3 regions of the Streptomyces sp. P9-A2 genome follow, and region 3 is predicted to be linked to each of the others. Evidence: riboswitches for the same ligand, from Rfam matches in the RefSeq annotation. Region 3 holds a riboswitch; each other region holds the start of a gene.

Region 1 (5,883 bases), 2.3 Mb from region 3:
CATCCCGCTGGGCCAGCCGGGACTGGCCCTCGCCGCCAAACTCGCCTCCCGCGTCCGCACGGCCGGGCTGGATGTCCCCCTGCCCCGGGCGGAGGGCATCGGCTACGAACTGCTCGGCCTCGCGGTGCGGGCCGAGGCGGAGGGCGCCGACCCGGAGGCGGCGCTGCGCGCGGCCGCCCGGACCTACCGGGACGCGATACGGGCCGCGGAGGGCGTGGGGGAATAGATGTCCCTGCCCGTGTGCCACCGGGTGCCTGTCGTGAGGAGCGGGGCGCATCTCCCCGTCTGCCGCCGGATACGGTCGAGCGGTGAACGACCAGCCCCAGCCCCAGTTTCAGTCCCAGCCCGAGAACGGCGCCCCCGAACTCTTCACCTGGGAGTTCGCGAGCGACCCCTACCCCGCGTACGCCTGGCTGAGGGAGCACGCGCCCGTGCACCGGACGCGGCTGCCCAGCGGGGTGGAGGCCTGGCTGGTGACCCGTTACGCCGACGCCAAGCAGACCCTCGCCGACCCCCGCCTCTCCAAGAACCCGGCGCACCACGACGGGCCCGCCCACGCCAAGGGGAAGACCGGCATCCCCGGTGAGCGCAAGGCCGAGCTGATGACGCATCTGCTCAACATCGACCCGCCGGACCACACCCGGCTGCGCAAACTGGTCAGCAAGGCGTTCACACCGCGCCGCGTCGCCGAGTTCGAGTCCCGGGTGCAGGAGCTCACCGACGGCCTCATCGACCGGTTCGCGGAGCGCGGCTCCGCCGACCTCATCCACGAGTTCGCGTTCCCGCTCCCCATCTACGCCATCTGCGACCTGCTCGGCGTCCCCCGGGAGGACCAGGACGACTTCCGGGACTGGGCGGGCATGATGATCCGGCATCAGGGCGGGCCCCGGGGCGGGGTCGCCCGGTCGGTGAAGAAGATGCGCGGCTACCTGGCCGACCTGATCCACCGCAAGCGCGAGGCCCTGCCCGCCGAGCCCGCCCCCGGCGAGGACCTCATCTCCGGCTTGATCCGCGCCTCCGACCACGGTGAGCACCTCACCGAGAACGAGGCCGCCGCCATGGCGTTCATCCTGCTGTTCGCGGGCTTCGAGACCACCGTCAACCTCATCGGCAACGGCACCTACGCACTGCTCACCCACCCCGACCAGCGCGAGCGCCTGCAGACGTCCCTCGCCGCCGGAGAACGCGAACTGCTGGAGACCGGAGTGGAGGAACTCCTGCGCTACGACGGGCCCGTGGAGCTGGCCACCTGGCGGTTCGCCGCCGAGGCACTCACCCTCGGCGGGCAGCACATCTCGGCCGGCGACCCGGTCCTCGTCGTCCTGGCCGCCGCGGACCGGGACCCGGAGCGGTTCACCGACCCCGACACGCTCGACCTCGCACGGCGCGACAACCAGCATCTGGGATACGGCCACGGCATCCACTACTGCCTCGGCGCTCCCCTGGCCCGCCTGGAGGGCCAGACCGCGCTCGCCACGCTGCTGACCCGTCTGCCGGACCTCGAACTCGCGGCGGACCCGGCCGAACTGCGCTGGCGCGGCGGTCTCATCATGCGCGGACTGCGCACACTGCCGGTGCGATTCACCGCGCCGCCGACGTGATGTCGCCTACAGAGCGCCGTGCTCGGCACGCATTCCGAAATGCCCCGGATGGCCGCCGAGTCCGCTCCGGGCCGGCCTCCGAATGCCTTTCGCCCTCGCGCAAGTGACCGTCAGGTCCGTTGTGGACACGGTCCGTCGAACCCCGGCAGGACCAGCGTAAAGATGACACACACTCACCTCTGTGATCTTTATGTGATCTGCGCGGCATGAACTTGTGACAAGCGTTCGACTGCCGATACGTTCACCCATCAAGCACGGCGTCTCGTTCTTGCGGCACCACAGCTCGAACCGTCGTGCGAGCAACCGTTGTCTGCGAAAGGTCTCCGCATGCTCTCCGGGAACGGTCGTCACCGTCGCCCCCGCCAGGCTCCGGCTCTTCTCGTCGCAGCCGGAGTGACCGGCTCGGCCATCGCGATCCCCCTCCTCGGCGCCGGCGCGGCCAGCGCGGCCGACGGCCCGACCTGGGACAAGGTCGCCGAGTGCGAGTCCGGTGGCTCCTGGAGCCAGAACTCCGGCAACGGTTACTACGGCGGCCTGCAGTTGGCCCAGGAGGACTGGGAGAAGTACGGCGGCCTCGACTACGCGACCAGCGCCGACCAGGCCAGCCGCGGCCAGCAGATAGCGGTGGCCGAGAAGATCCTCGCCGACCAGGGTGTCGACGCGTGGAGGGCCTGCGGGCTGCTGGGGGGCCTGGGTCAGGACTCGCCCGTGCTCGACGTCGGCACCGGTACGCAGGACGACTCGTCGGACAAGTACGGTCCCGAAGGGTCCGACACTCCGTCGCCGTCCCAGTCCTCCGACTCCTCGTCGGACGCGAAGGACACCGCGGACGGCAAGGAGAAGGGGGAGGGCGCGGACGGATCGGCCGAACCCGACGCTTCTTCTTCCGCCTCCGCCTCCTCGTCTCCCTCGGCCTCGGGCAAGGGTAAGGAATCGGGCAAGTCGGGACAAAAGGGCGGCGCTTCGGGATCGGCCGACGGCGAGAGTTCCGGCAGCGGCCGTCACCGCGGCGCCAGCGCCGAGGAGGAGGCGCGTAAGGACCGTGAGGCCGGATCCTCCGGCCGGCACGCCTCGCGTGGCGGCCTCGGTTTCTCACGCGGTCTTGACGGCTCGTCCCCGTCGAGCGGCTCCGGCGCGAACTCCGGGAGCGACTCCTCGGCCGCCTCCGACTTCCTCGCCTTCGACGGAGAGGGCGAGGTCGTGGGCGCGGCCGTCCCGAACCTCATCCTTCCCAGTCAGGCGCTCGGGTTCGGGTCCTGATCGGGCAACGGCTGACATTCGGTCGGCAGTCGGGCGCGGGAGTCTCTCCCGACCGGGCGGCGGGCGGCGGGCGTGCGCCGGTCGCGCGGTGACGGGGCGGCAGGTGGGTCGGCGCGCGAAAAAGCGCGCCGGCAAAGCCAGTTGAGGGTCACGTTTCGCGATGAATGTCCGGTTTAAAGGCGATGAGAGATAGGTCTCAGAAGCCCTGATCGTCTTTGATAATCTGCCGATCCCGTGTCTACGGTCGTGACCGCTCGCCATCGCGGGCCCCGGCCGCCACCACGCCGAATCCTGCCAGTGGCGGTACGGGAACAGCCGTCGCGTCATGCGCCGTAGGCAGGAGCGGGGGACCCAAGGTAGGCGCCGGATCCGGTGGAGAAAGCCGGATGCGGCTTGGGGTGAAGTCGCGTCCCGGGAGGGACGCGGCCGGGCAACTCAACCGGCCCGAACCCGACAGCTCACCTCGTAGGCGTCGGTGAGGGGATCCAACCATGCTGTTTTCCGGCAAGGGCAAGCACCGTCGTCCGTCCAAGGCCACCCGTGTCATCGCCATCGCCGGCGTCACCGGTGCCGCCGTCGCCGCCCCGCTGATGGCGGCCGGCAATGCTTCCGCCGCAACCGCCTCCGAGTGGAACTCGGTCGCCCAGTGCGAGTCCGGCGGCAACTGGTCGATCAACACCGGCAACGGTTACTACGGCGGTCTGCAGTTCTCCGCCTCCACCTGGGCCGGCTACGGCGGCACGACGTACGCCGGCACCGCCGACCAGGCCAGCAAGGCCCAGCAGATCGAGATCGCCGAGAAGGTCCTCGCGGGCCAGGGCAAGGGTGCCTGGCCGGTCTGCGGCAAGGGCCTGTCCAACGCCGCCCACGGCGGTGGCGGTTCCGCCGAGGGCTCGGGCAACCAGGGCTCGGGCAACCAGAGCTCCGGCGGCCAGAACAGCGGCTCCTCGCAGGAGGCCCCGAAGCAGGAGGCTCCGAAGCGGGAGTCCCAGGAGCGGAGCACCGAGGCCGCTCCCGAGCGTTCCGCCGAGCAGAAGGCCTCCCGCTCCGACGAGCGTCCGGCCGCCAAGAAGACCGTCACCACCCCGACCGGCGAGAAGGTCGAGAAGGGCGACGGCGAGTACAAGGTCGCCAAGGGCGACACCCTCAGCTCGATCGCCTCGGAGCACGACGTCAAGGGCGGCTGGGACAAGCTGTTCAAGCTGAACGACGACATCGTCGAGGACGCCGACCTCATCTACCCGGGTCAGCAGCTGCACCTGAAGTAAGGCGCGGCCGCACGTCCGGCTCCTCCCCCACGGGGTCCTTGCCCCGCTCCGGCGCGTATCCCCCATACGCGCCGGAGCGGGGCTTCTCCGTGTTCGAGGCCGGATCCGGTCCGTACGCGGTGCCGGACCCGGCCTCCCGTCTCCCGGCCTCCCGCCCGTCTCCCGGCCTCCCGCTCCCGCCCCCGTTTCCCGGCCTCCCGCCCCCGTCTCGCGGTTTTCCGTCTCCCGGTTTTCCGATACCGCCTTTGTTCCGTTCGGAAACAATTTACTCTCGGTTCTGTCCGCGAAGCGGCCGACCGGATGGCCGATCGCTCCGAGCCGGATAGGCTCGGGTCCGCAGGGCCCCGTGGCCCCGCTGAACCACGTCACATCCATGAAGGAGATGCTCGTGCCGTCCATCGACGTCGTCGTAGCCCGGGAAATCCTGGACTCCCGAGGCAACCCCACGGTCGAGGTCGAGGTCGGCCTCGACGACGGCAGCACGGGTCGTGCCGCCGTCCCGTCCGGCGCCTCCACCGGCGCCTTCGAGGCCATCGAACTCCGCGACGGCGACCCCGACCGTTACCACGGCAAGGGCGTCGAGAAGGCCGTCCTGGCCGTCATCGAGCAGATCGGCCCGGAGCTCGTCGGCTACGACGCCACCGAGCAGCGCCTGATCGACCAGGCGATGTTCGACCTGGACGCCACCGACAACAAGGGCTCCCTCGGCGCCAACGCCATCCTCGGCGTCTCCCTGGCCGTCGCCCACGCCGCCTCCGAGGCCAGCGACCTGCCCCTCTTCCGCTACCTGGGCGGCCCCAACGCGCACCTGCTGCCGGTGCCGATGATGAACATCCTCAACGGCGGTTCGCACGCGGACTCCAATGTGGACATCCAGGAGTTCATGATCGCCCCGATCGGCGCGGAGTCCTTCTCCGAGGCCCTGCGCTGGGGCACCGAGGTCTACCACACGCTGAAGAAGGTCCTGAAGAGCAAGGGCCTGGCCACCGGCCTCGGCGACGAGGGCGGCTTCGCCCCGAACCTCGGCTCCAACCGCGAGGCCCTCGACCTCATCCTCGAGGCCGTCAAGGAAGCCGGTTACACCCCGGGCGAGCAGATCGCCCTCGCGCTCGACGTCGCCGCCTCCGAGTTCTACAAGGACGGCGTGTACGTCTTCGAGGGCAAGGAGCGCTCCGCCGCCGAGATGACGGAGTACTACGCCGAGCTGGTCGAGGCGTACCCGCTGGTCTCCATCGAGGACCCGCTGTTCGAGGACGACTGGGACGGCTGGAAGGCCCTCACCGACAAGCTCGGTGACAAGGTCCAGATCGTCGGCGACGACCTGTTCGTCACCAACCCGGAGCGCCTGGCCCGCGGCATCGAGGAGGACGCGGCCAACGCCCTGCTGGTCAAGGTCAACCAGATCGGTTCGCTGACCGAGACCCTGGACGCCGTCGAGCTGGCCCAGCGCAACGGCTTCAAGTGCATGATGTCGCACCGTTCCGGTGAGACCGAGGACGTCACCATCGCCGACCTGGCCGTCGCCACCAACTGCGGCCAGATCAAGACCGGCGCCCCGGCCCGCTCCGAGCGCGTCGCCAAGTACAACCAGCTGCTGCGCATCGAGGAGATCCTCGACGACGCCGCGGTGTACGCGGGCCGCAGCGCCTTCCCGCGGTTCCGCAACGCCTGACGACGCGGCTCTGCCAGTCGTCCGTACGTCCCCGGACGCGGTCCCGTACCGTGTCCGGGGACGTACGCGCGTATGACAGGGG
Region 2 (5,883 bases), 3.8 Mb from region 3:
GGCGCAGCAGCTGAAGCGCGGCGCCCAGACCCGGACGCGTCGCCTCCCCTTCGTAGACGGCGCGTTCGCCCGTCTTCAGGGAGTCCTTGTACTCGGCCGGGCCGCGGCCCATGTCGAGCAGGCCGATGCCCTCGCCGGCCGCAGCCTCGGCCATCCGCAGATGCAGCACGAGCCCCGGCGAGAACTTCGCGAACTCCGGGTCGTACGCCGGGAACCAGCAGGCCAGCACCGAGGCCGAGCGCAGGCCGAAGTGGGCGGCCACGGGACGGTCACCGGCGTACAGGACGGACAGTGTGCCCGTGCACTCCGGAGCCCGGGTCCCGGCCAGGTGGCCCACGAGCCGGGTGATCCACTCCTGCGCGAACCGGTCGCGGCGCCCGGTCCTGCGGTACTGCGCCGACTTCCACCCGATGAGCGCGCGGAGTGCGGCCGGGTCGCGTTCGTCGAACACGAACCGCACCGGTCCGGCCTGCCGGCCGAGCCGGCGCTCCTTGGCCAGGGTGGTCTTCAGGAACTTCGGCGACTGGGTGCGCAGTACGGACTCGTAGGTCTCGTACCCCTTCTCCACGTCGATGACGAAGGTGGCGTGCTCCTCGTCCGCGTGCGGGACGAACAGGGCCTGGTCCGCCTCCAGGTTGTCGAAGGCGAAGCTCGACACCGAACAAGCACGCAGCAGTTCACCGGTCTCCGGTGCCGGACCCGGCCTCAGGACGGCGCCCTGGCAGTCCGAGACGCCGAGCCCGATCGCCCGGCCCTGCCCCAACGCGCCCCGCTCGTACGGCAGGAACCCGGCCGGCTCGGCGGACGCCCCCTCGTACAGCACCGCGACCCGGGCCTGCGGCCGCACCCTCGACACGGCGGTGGCGAACTCCGGTTCCATGAAAGGGCTGCGCGGTGCCTCCGTCGCGGCACGCAGCTCGCGCCACCGTTCCCGCTCCCCCTCGCCGAGCTCCTCGAGCCCCAGCACACGCGTGCGTCCACTGCTCACCTGACCCCCCGATCAAGTCCCCCCTGGACACTTGGAAGGTACCGCCCAAGACCACGAGGGCGGTAGGTAGCGGAGCATGTTGTTGCCAAATGGTGCAGAAGCCGCGGATGGACCCCGGGGCACTCACGCCTCGGGTACCCGTGCCTCGGGCGGAGCGGGCCGGCTGGGCGGAGCGGGCCGGGCGGGAGCGGGTCAGACGGAGTGGGCCGGGCCGGGGAGCCGGGCCGGGTGGGCTCGGGCGTGGTGAGTCGGGCGGGCCCGGTATCCGTATTCTCTGATCATGGCCGCACCCACCGATTGCTCGCTCATCGCCACCGACCTGGACGGGACGCTGCTGCGCGGCGACGACACCCTCTCCGACCGCTCCCTCGCCGCACTGGCGCTGGCGGCGCGGGCCGGTGCCCGGCACCTCGTGGTGACGGGGCGCCCGGCGCCCAGGGTGCGGCCGCTCCTGGACGGCCTGGGGGCCACCGGGCTCGCGGTGTGCGGACAGGGCGCGCAGGTGTACGAAGCCGGTACGGACCGGCTGCTGTGGTCGGTCACCCTGGACCGGGAACTGGCGGAGACCGCGCTGGGGAAGATCGAGGCCGAGGTCGGGGAGCTGTACGCCGCGGTCGACCAGGACGGGGTGGACGGACTCACCCTGATCGAACCGGGCTATCTGATGCCGCACCCGACGCTGCCCGCCGTACGGGTCGAACGGCGGGACGAGCTGTGGGTCCGGCCGATCAGCAAGGTGCTGCTGCGCCATCCCCACCTGACCGACGACGAGTTGGCGGCGACGGCCCGTTCGGTGGTCGGCTCGCTGGCCACGGTCACCATGTCGGGTCCGGGCACCGTGGAACTCCAGCCGTACGGTGTGACCAAGGCGACCGGTCTCGCGCTGGCCGCCGAGCACCTGGGGCTGGAAGCAGGGCGGACCGTCGCCTTCGGCGACATGCCCAACGACATCCCGATGTTCGACTGGGCGGCCCACGGGGTCGCCATGGCCAACGCGCACCCCGAGCTCAAGGCGGTGGCCGACGAGGTCACCACGTCGAACGAGGACGACGGCGTGGCCATCGTCCTCGAGCGGTTGTTCGGCGGAACGGGGCGGCACGTGCCCCCGCACGTGCTGCCCCGCCCCAGGTCCGGGAGAGTGTCCCGGTAGGCCTCGGTGCCGCGGGTGTGGCCGGTGCCGCCGGTGCCGCCGGTGTTCCGGTGCTCAGGCGTCCCGATGGGTCCGGGTGCCTCAGTAGGCGCCGAAGACGTTGTCGATGGAGCCGTAGCGGTCCGCCGCGTAGTTGCAGGCCGCCGTGATGTTCGCGACCGGGTCGAACGGGTCGAAGACCGTACCGGGCACGTGGTAGGCCTGGAAGGTCGGGTCGATGACCTGGAGCAGGCCCTTCGACGGAGTGCCGGCCGCGGCGTTGGAGTCCCACAGGTTGATGGCCTGCGGGTTGCCGGACGACTCGCGCAGGATGTTGCGGTGGATGGAGTCGTAGCTGCCGGGGATGCCGTGCTGCGCCATGACGGACAGCGACTCGTGGATCCAGCCGTCGAGGTTGTCCGGGTACGCGGTCACGGAGCCGGCGTCGGACGTCGCGGCAGCGGCGGAGGCGGGGACGGCGGGGACGGCGGCGGAGGCGGGGGTGGCGCCGAACAGCGGGAGGGCGACCGCCACGACGCCGGCGACGGCGAAGGAGCGGACGAGGCGGGAGCGGCCGAAGCGGCGGGGCGGACCGGATGCGGTCATGTCTGTGTTCCTCTCCTACGCCTGCGAGGTGAGCTGTCGGGTTCGGGCGGGAGAGTGCCCGGCCGTGCCCCTGCGGGCATGGCTTCACCCCGAGCCGTTCCGGGTGCGAACCGGTCCGGCGGCTTACCTGGGTCCCCCGCTCCTGCCGTGCGTGAGTTCATCGATGGGTGGCGCGGGCGGTGGCAGGATTCGGCGTTCGCCCGACAGGCCGGGAACGTATGCGAGTGCACTTGTCGGAAACAAGTGCAACCGTCACAGAACACGCTGCTTGATCTTGTATCGGGCTGTTTGCGACGCTTGGATCTTTGTGGATGCAAAGGGTCAACTCGCTCCCGGCGCAAGGGGAATCGCCGACGGGCGTGAGGGGGTGGGTGTGCCGGGGTGCGCGTGACTCACTTCACTGGCCGTACGGCGTGTTCACATTTGCCACCAGGAGGGATTTACTTGGTAATTACGGCAAATCGGGCCTCTGGGTGGGCAGGATGATTCGCGTGCCGGATCGTGTGCCGGATCGCGGTTCGGGGTGCGTCCCGAGGGTGGGTCGTCGCGCCCGAAAGGCGAGGAATATCCTTTGTTACCAACTGATCAGAAACGATCTGGTTGTGATCCGATATCGGAGGGTGCCGTGAGACGCCGTGCACGCCTGCGCAGGTGAGTCTGGGGAATGTGGGTGCTGGCGGTGATCGAAACATGACCGGATACGCTGACGCGAGTGATGTCAGCGACCTATCGACAGACTGTGCACGACGTCTAAGCGCCAGTGGACACCAGCAGACAGGAGACCCCTCGTGACCGTCGTCGGGCCGTTCGGGCTGAGCGTGCGGGACCAGGCTCTGGAAGCCGATGTCCAGGCCGGGATGACGGCTGTCGAGGAGGGGCTGCTCGAGGCCACCAAGAGTGAGGTGCCCTTCATCACGGAGGCCGCCCAGCACCTGGTGCGGGCCGGCGGCAAGCGGTTCCGGCCGCTGCTCGTGATGCTCTGCGCCCAGTTCGGCGACCCCTACGCGCCCGGCGTCGTACCGTCCGCCGTCGTCGTCGAGTTGACCCACCTGGCCACCCTGTACCACGACGACGTGATGGACGCCGCCGAGGTACGGCGTGGGGTGCCCAGCGCCAACGCACGCTGGGGCAACTCCGTCGCCGTCCTCACCGGTGACTTCCTCTTCGCCCGTGCCTCGCACATCCTGGCCGACCTCGGACCGGAGGCCGTACGGGTGCAGGCCGAGGCGTTCGAGCGACTGGTCACCGGTCAGATCCTGGAGACCGCGGGGCCGCAGGACGGCCGGGACCCGGTCGACCACTACCTGGACGTCCTCAGCGGAAAGACCGGCTCGCTGGTCGCCGTCTCCTGCCGGTTCGGCGCCATGATGGCCGGGGCCGACGACACCGTCGTGGACGTGCTGACCCAGTACGGCGAGCGCCTCGGGGTCGCCTTCCAGTTCGCCGACGACGTACTGGACATCGCCTCCGACTCCCACGAGTCCGGCAAGACCCCGGGCACCGACCTGCGTGAGGGCATCCCGACCCTGCCCGTGCTGCGGCTGCGCGAGCGGACGGCCCGGCTGGGACTGGCCGAGGACATCGCCCTGTGCGAGTTGCTGGACTCCGACCTCACCGACGACGACCGGCACGCCGAGGCGCTGCGGCTGCTGCGCGCCCACCCCGCGCTAAAGCAGGCCCGCCGGGACACCGTGCGCTATGCGGAAGAGGCGCGCTCGGCGCTGGCTCCGTTGCCGGAGTGCGAGTCGAAGACGGCCCTGGTCGAGCTGTGCGACGCGGTGGTGCACCGGGCCGGCTGACCCGCCTGCCGTCCCTGTCCGCCGCTTCGGTCCCCCGCACCCGGCCGTCACCGGCCCGCACAGGTCGTCGTCGGCCCTGACGACCTCACCCGCGATGGGGAGCGGGCTCCCGGCGTCATGCGGCTTCGCCTCCGGCGTTGTCGTCGGTCGCGATGGCTCCGCCATCACTCCCTCCTCCGCCTTGGAGGCGAAGCCGCATGACGCCGCTCGCTGATCCACTCCCCATCGCGGGTGAGGTCGTTACCGCGGCCCCCCGACCCCTACTGGTCGGGAGGCGGAACATCGGCCCGTGTCATACCGCAGCAGTACACGGAGTTGAGCCCGGGGTCTGACGCATCCGCCCGCCTGGTTTGGTCAGATGGAACACGACGGACATCACCACTCCTCACCGATTCGGGTGAGAATGGCGGCTCAGGGTGTGACTGGTGCGAGCGACACGAGACGCAGGCCGCCGCCGACCACGGAGGTAGGGCACACATGGCACCGTACGAATCCGACGACACGACGACCGCTCGTGAGGCCGGCGAGCCGGGCGCACGCCGGAGCAGGGCCGCGCGGTACATCGTCCCGGTCACGGTGATGGGAGTGGCGGCCGCGACCATCGGGCTCGTCCCCGCGCTCGCCGACTCCGGCGACCCGGACCTGCCGAAGATCACCGCAGCGCAGCTGATCGAGAAGATCGCCCAGTCGGATGCCGAGCAGCTCTCCGGCACCGTGAAGATCACCACTGACCTCGGGCTGCCGGACCTCGGCGGCCTGGAGAGCAGCCTGGCCTCCGACGCCATGGGCCAGGGTGGGGAGGGCGGTTCCTCCGCCGACCCGACGGCCAAGCTCACCGAGCTGGCCTCCGGCACGCACACCCTGCGCATCGCGGCGGACGGCCCCGACCGGCAGAAGCTGTCACTGCTCGGGAACGCCTCCGAGTACAGCCTGATCCACAACGGCAAGGACGTCTGGGGCTACGACAGCGAGTCCAACGAGGTCTTCCACAGCACCACCGAGGAGTCCGCCGGGGACAAGGACCGGGAGCACCAGCCCCCGGTCACGCCCAGGGGCTTCGCCGAGGAGGCGCTGAAGTCGGTCGACGACACCACGTCCGTCACCGTCGACGGCACCGCGCAGGTGGCCGGCCGGGACGCGTACAAGCTGGTCGTCAAGCCCAGGCAGTCCGGCTCCACGGTCGGTGCCATCAGCATCGCGGTGGACCACAGGACCGGTACGCCGCTGAAGTTCACGCTGACCCCGGCGAGTGGCGGTGCCGCCGTCGTGGACGTCGGCTTCACCAAGGTCGACTTCGACCGGCCGGCCGCGTCGACCTTCGACTTCACCCCGCCCAAGGGCGCCAAGGTGACCGAGGAGGG
Region 3 (5,883 bases):
TTGGCAGTGTCACCCGGTCGGTGCCCTCCACCTCGAACCCGGCGTCCGCGATCATCTCCAGGTCGGCCCGGCCCGCCTGGCCCTCGCTGGTGAGGTAGTCCCCGAGGAAGATCGAGTTGGCCAGGTGCAGCGCGAGCGGCTGCATGGTACGCAGATGCACCTCCCGGCCACCCGCGATCCGCACCTCGACGTCCGGGCACACGAACCGCACCATCGCCAGGATCCTCAGGCACCGCTGCGGGCTGAGGTTCCATTCCTTCGCGAGCGGCGTGCCCTCGAACGGGATCAGGAAGTTCACCGGCACCGAGTCCGGGTCCAGCTCGCGCAGTGCGAAGACCACGTCGACCAGGTCCGCGTCGCTCTCACCCATGCCGGCGATCAGACCGGAACAGGCGGACAGACCGGCCGCGTGCGCCTTGTGCACGGTGTCCACCCGGTCGGCGTACGTATGGGTGGTGGTGATGTCCCCGTAGGTGGCCTCGGAGGTGTTGAGGTTGTGGTTGTAGGCGTCCGCGCCCGCCTCGCGCAGCCGCTCCGCCTGCCCCTCGGAGAGCAGTCCGAGGCAGGCGCACACCTCGACGCCCTCGTTGCCCTCCTTGATCGCCCTGATCGTGTCGGAGACACGGTCCACGTCACGGTCGGTCGGACCGCGGCCGCTGGCCACCAGGCACACCCGTTTGGCGCCGCCCGCCAGTCCGGCCGCGGCCGCCTGCGAGGCCTGGCCGGGTTTGAGCCAGGTGTACTTCAGGATGTCGGCCTTCGAACCGAGCCGCTGGGAACAGTAGGAGCAGTCCTCCGGGCACAGGCCGGACTTGAGGTTGACCAGATAGTTGAGTTTCACCCGCCGCCCGAACCAGTGCCGCCGCACCTTTCCGGCCGCGGCCACCACATCGAGCAGATCGTCGTCGGACGTCCCGAGGACGGCCAGCGCTTCCTCACGGGTCGGCGTCTCGCGCCGCAGCCCCTTGTCCACCAGCGTGTTCAGCAGGTCCATGAAAGCCGATCCTGTCCTATTCGGCCGCCCCGGCCAAGGACGGTTCGTACAACAGAGGCGCTGTCGGCTGTGGGCATGGCCACACTGTGGTCCGGAGGCCGCCCCGCTACTGTCTGTTCATTGCCTGCAAAATCACCGGAGGACCCATGGCGTTCGGCTGGATCGACGAGCAGGCGGAGCTGCGCCGCCGGGCCGGGCTCGTACGGACGCTGCGCCCGCGGGCCGCCGACGCGCCGCTCCTGGACCTGGCGAGCAACGACTACCTGGGCCTCGCCCGTCACCCGGAAGTGGCCGAGGGCGCGGCGCGGGCCGCGCGGACCTGGGGCGGCGGGGCCACCGGGTCCCGGCTCGTCACCGGCACCACCGAGCTGCACACCGAGCTGGAACGCGAACTGGCCGACTTCTGCGGCTTCGAGGCGGCCCTCGTCCTCTCCTCCGGATACGCGGCCAACCTCGCGGCCGTCACCGCGCTCGCCCCGCACGGCGCCCTGATCGTGTCCGACGCGGGCAACCACGCCTCCCTGATCGACGGCTGCCGGCTGGCCCGGGGCAGGACGCAGGTCGTGGCGCACGCCGAACCGGATGCTGTGCGCAAGGCGCTGAGCGGGCACGACGGAGCCGCCGTGGCCGTGTCCGACACGGTCTTCTCGGTCGACGGGGACGCCGCTCCGCTCGCCGCGCTGGCGGGGGCGTGCCGTGAGCACGGCGCGGGACTGGTGCTCGACGACGCCCACGGCCTCGGGGTGCTCGGTGACGGCGGACGCGGCGCCCCGCACGCGGCGGGGCTCGCCGGCGCCGAGGACGTCGTGGTGACGCTCACGCTGTCCAAGTCGCTCGGCAGCCAGGGCGGAGCGGTGCTCGGCCCGGCGCGGGTCGTCGAGCATCTGGTCAACACGGCCCGGACGTTCATCTTCGACACGGGCCTGGCACCGGCGGCCGCGGGAGCCGCGCTCGCGGCCCTGCGGTTGTTGCGCCGCGAACCCGGACGTGCGGCGCGGGCGGGCGCGGTGGCGCGCGACCTGCACCACCGGCTGACGGCCGCGGGCCTCGAAGCCGTACGTCCCGACGCCGCGGTCGTCTCGGTGCGTGCCCCGTCCCCGGAGCAGGCCGTGCGATGGGCGGCCGACTGCCGGGCGGCCGGCCTGTCCGTGGGCTGCTTCCGCCCTCCTTCCGTGCCCGACGGCATCTCACGGCTCAGACTGACCGCCCGCGCGGACCTGTCCGGGGCCGAGATCGAACGCGCTGTACAGGTGATCGGCGACACGCGGCCATGAGTCGGCGGGACACGGCCGTGAGTCGCCCGATGACGAACGGTCGGGTGGGTGCCGGCGGACCGGTGGGTCAGTGAACCGCGGCCACGAACTCCGCCCAGCTCCCGGGGGAGATGAGCAGCGCGGGTCCGGCCGGGTTCTTGGAATCGCGCACGGCGAGCAGTCCGGCTCCGGGGCCGAAGGCCGGCCGGGCCGTCTCCACGCAGTTGTTCGCGCCCGTGCTGTAGCTGCTGCGCAGCCACCGCACACCGTGCAGATCGGTGCTGGAGGGAAGGGTCCGAGGCGGAGCGGGCATCGTGCCTCCTTACACGCCGGCAGCTGTCCCGGCGATGAAATCCAACGAGTCCTCTGGCGAAAGGGCGTGGACCGAGAGGGCGTTGAAAGCCTCCGAGTACGCCCGGAGGTCTTCTTTCCACTCCAGATAGAGGCTACTCGTCAAGTGGTCGAGAACTACAACATCCAGATCAGAAGTGCGCGAAAATGAGAAGATTACGAAAGGCCCGGTGACGCCGATGTGCGCCCCGGCTGTGAACGGCAGTACCTGGAGCCTTACTTGGGGGAGGCGCGCCGCTTCCACCAGCCGTTCCAGCTGACGGGTCATGACGCCGGGACCGCCGACCTGCCGTCGCAGCACCGCCTCGTCCAGGACCGCGCTCAACTCCAGCGGCGGATCCGCCCGCAGGACGTCCTGCCTGGCCAGCCGCACCTCCACCAGCGTGTCCAGCCGCTCCTCGGAGACGCCCTCCAATGCGGCCTCGGTCACCGCCCGCGCGTACTCGGGTGTCTGCAGCAGTCCGGGAACCACCGTGGTCTCCAGGGTCCGCATGGCGCCGGCCTGGGACTCCAGGCTGATGAAGTCCCGGTAGGTGGGCGGCAGCACCCCGCGGTACGCATGCCACCAGTGGTGCCGTCCGCCGTTGTCGTCGGATCCCGCCAGCACCAGCAGCAACTCCCTCAACTGGGCATCGGCCAGGCCGTAGGCGTCGAGCAGTAACCGCACATCGGCCGGTTTCACTCCGCTCGTGCCCGTCTCGATGCGGCTCACCTTCGACTGGTGCCAGCCCACCAGCCGGGCCGCCTCCCCACTGGTGAACCCTGCCGACGTGCGCAGCGAGCGCAGTTCGGCGCCCAGTTTCCGGCGGCGTACCGCGGGACCGTGCTGCATGGCTTCCCCTCTTACTCCCTCGGGGCCACCCAAATACGGTTTCCCGTCGCAGAGTTCACCGCTTTGAGCGACAGATATATGCATATCCTGGCCGTATCGTCGCCGACGGCCTGTGGTGATGGCAGTCTGGCGACGAAGCACCAGTGCGGGACCGTACTCGAATCAGCCGCTCCGTGTCGGACTGCGGTCCCGTGGAAAGGGACGACATCGCCATGGCAGACCATCTGGAAGCATCCATCACTCTGCCGAGCGATCCCGCCTCGGTCTCCGCGGCCCGCGCCCATGTGGTGGGCACGCTGGCGGAGTGGGGCATGCCGGAGGACACGGAAGTGTCCGACACCATCCGGCTGATCGTGTCCGAACTCGCGACCAACGCCGTGCAGCACACCCTGGGGCAGTCACCCACGTTCACCGTGGACCTCGTCCTCGACCGGCACGACCAGCTGTGCATCGGGGTCACCGACAGCCACCCGAGGTTCCCCAAGCGGCTCCCCGCCGCGGTCCAGCAGGACAACGGCCGAGGGCTGGTCATCATCCGCTGGCTGGCCGTGGAGTGCGGCGGCAGGATGAGGGTCCGCCCCACCAGGGAGGGCGGGAAGACCGTCTCCGTCGTCCTCCCGTGGGCCGTTCCCGCCGAGCCGGCCACGGCGGTCGAAGTGGCAGGACAGCAGGAACCGTAGGGGGTCGCGACAGGAACGGGGCGAGGGCGGGAAGAGGGGCGGGCGGAGGTGGAAGAAGCGAAAAGAGGACCTGCTCACCCGTTCGGGCGATACGCAGATCCTCGAGCCGCCGCACCGGTGTGTTGCCCGGGCGTCGTTCGGCGCGTTGGGCGGGGCGGCGGCAGAGGGGTGCCGCCGCCCACGCGGATCACTTCACCCGGCCGTACCAGACGCTGCGGGTCCAGATCTTCTGCAGGCGTACCACGTCCCCGGTCTTGGGCGCGTGCCAGAGTTTGCCCTGGCCCGCGTAGATGCCCACGTGGTACACGTTCTGGCCCGAGTGGAAGAAGACCAGGTCCCCCGCCTTGCGGTTCGAGGCGGAGATGTGGCGGGTCTTGTTGTACTGCTGGGACGCAGTGCGGGGCAGCTGCTTGCCCGCCTTCTTGAACGAGTAGAGGGTGAGTCCGGAGCAGTCGAAGCGGCTCGGTCCGGTGGCGCCCCACCGGTAGGGCGCGCCCTTCTTGGACGCTGCGATCTTGAGGGCCTTGGCGGCCGGAGTCGCGGCCGCCGCCTCCGAGGCGGTGCCGGGGAGGACGATCGAGCCGCCCACGGCGGCGAGGGTGAGGGCCGAGGCCGTACCGGCCCTGGCCATGAGAGACGGGACGCGATTGAGCGCGGTCATGCGCAACCCTTCGTCAGCCGCCTGTGAAGGATGACCTGTCGGATTCGGGCTGGCGAAGTTGCCCGGCCGCACGAGTGCGGCTTCACCCCAAGAGCTGCTCGGCGCGGGAATCGAACTCCCGTTCCGGCGGCCCGTATTGCTCGGGTCCTCCACTCCTGCCGATCCACTCCTGTCGACCGGTCATCCGGGCGGCGGCAGGATTCGGCGTCCGCCCGGATCGCCCCGCCGCGGCGGCGGGGTCTTGTCGTCAGTGAGCGATCTTGGCAACCGTCGGCCCGAAATCCCAATGGAACCGGGGGTTTGTGTTGTTACTCACCACTCATCCGTTCGAGTGGACAGCCTCATGTCCGGGCTGCCGTCCGGAGTGCCGAGGAGTCCCGGACCAGCATCGGAATGACCTGTTCCGGTAAGTGGCCACGCGTGGTGCGCAACTGTGACGGCCCGAAAAGGAGTCGACATATACACCGGTTGGCGGTACCCCCTTTGGTCCGTTTCAACTCCGGTGCGGACGTGCCGCCGACGCCGTCCCCGGCCGGACCGGTACAGGCGTCAGCTGTCGGAGCCCGGCGGCAGCGTGACCCGGGCCGTGCGCCGGTCGCCGTCCAGCACCCGCAGGGCCCGGGTCAGTGTGGCGGCGTGCAGTTCGGTCTCGCCGCGCCGGTGCATCAGGGTCAGCGCGTCGCGCAGTGCGACGGCCTTACCGACCAGCGCCTGTGCGGCGCGCAGCCCACGATAGGTGTCGCCGTCGCGGGCCGGGTTGATCCGGCCGAGCAGGTCGACGGCCTCGAGATAACAGTCGATCAACTCGGCCTCGGCGCGGGTCAGCGCGGGCAGCGGCGGCAGTTCGGGGGGCAGCATCGGTGGTTCACCTCGCGCCGGGAGTGGGGCGCGGGCTCTCGCGGTCGGCCAGGATCCGGTCGGCGAGGCCGTACTCCACTGCCGCCCGCGCGTCGAGGACGGTGTCCCGTTCGACGTCCGACCGGACCTGTTCCGGGGTGCGGTGGGTGTGCCGGACCAGCATGTCCTCGATCCGGTCCCGGATCCGCCACAGTTCCTCCGCCTGAACGGCCAGGTCGCTCGCGCTTCCCTCCGCCGGCTCCGGCGGTGCCGGC

The links. Region 3 has a riboswitch for cyclic di-AMP ahead of V4Y04_RS04390 (C40 family peptidase). Riboswitches for the same ligand answer to the same signal wherever they lie in the genome.
Region 1: another riboswitch for cyclic di-AMP. It lies ahead of V4Y04_RS14730 (transglycosylase family protein); the one in region 3 lies ahead of V4Y04_RS04390 (C40 family peptidase).
Region 2: another riboswitch for cyclic di-AMP. It lies ahead of V4Y04_RS21770 (transglycosylase SLT domain-containing protein); the one in region 3 lies ahead of V4Y04_RS04390 (C40 family peptidase).

Annotation. Positions count from the first base shown of each region.
Region 1 is NZ_JAZIFX010000001.1:3,277,029-3,282,911, reverse strand. Features, by position in the region: gene V4Y04_RS14745 (nucleoside triphosphate pyrophosphohydrolase) at 1-226, shown strand, start outside; gene V4Y04_RS14740 (cytochrome P450 family protein) at 309-1,601, shown strand; gene V4Y04_RS14735 (transglycosylase family protein) at 1,929-2,861, shown strand; cyclic di-AMP (ydaO/yuaA leader) riboswitch at 3,180-3,348, shown strand; gene V4Y04_RS14730 (transglycosylase family protein) at 3,353-4,129, shown strand; gene eno (phosphopyruvate hydratase) at 4,518-5,801, shown strand.
Region 2 is NZ_JAZIFX010000001.1:4,768,857-4,774,739, forward strand. Features, by position in the region: gene V4Y04_RS21760 (GNAT family N-acetyltransferase) at 1-988, opposite strand, end outside; gene V4Y04_RS21765 (HAD family hydrolase) at 1,269-2,138, shown strand; gene V4Y04_RS21770 (transglycosylase SLT domain-containing protein) at 2,220-2,723, opposite strand; cyclic di-AMP (ydaO/yuaA leader) riboswitch at 2,727-2,896, opposite strand; gene V4Y04_RS21775 (polyprenyl synthetase family protein) at 3,512-4,522, shown strand; gene V4Y04_RS21780 (LolA family protein) at 5,000-5,883, shown strand, end outside.
Region 3 is NZ_JAZIFX010000001.1:977,792-983,674, reverse strand. Features, by position in the region: gene bioB (biotin synthase BioB) at 1-994, opposite strand, end outside; gene V4Y04_RS04410 (8-amino-7-oxononanoate synthase) at 1,141-2,268, shown strand; gene V4Y04_RS04405 (DUF397 domain-containing protein) at 2,336-2,560, opposite strand; gene V4Y04_RS04400 (helix-turn-helix domain-containing protein) at 2,570-3,430, opposite strand; gene V4Y04_RS04395 (ATP-binding protein) at 3,643-4,110, shown strand; gene V4Y04_RS04390 (C40 family peptidase) at 4,298-4,771, opposite strand; cyclic di-AMP (ydaO/yuaA leader) riboswitch at 4,775-4,988, opposite strand; gene V4Y04_RS04385 (hypothetical protein) at 5,321-5,629, opposite strand; gene V4Y04_RS04380 (ATP-dependent Clp protease proteolytic subunit) at 5,637-5,883, opposite strand, start outside.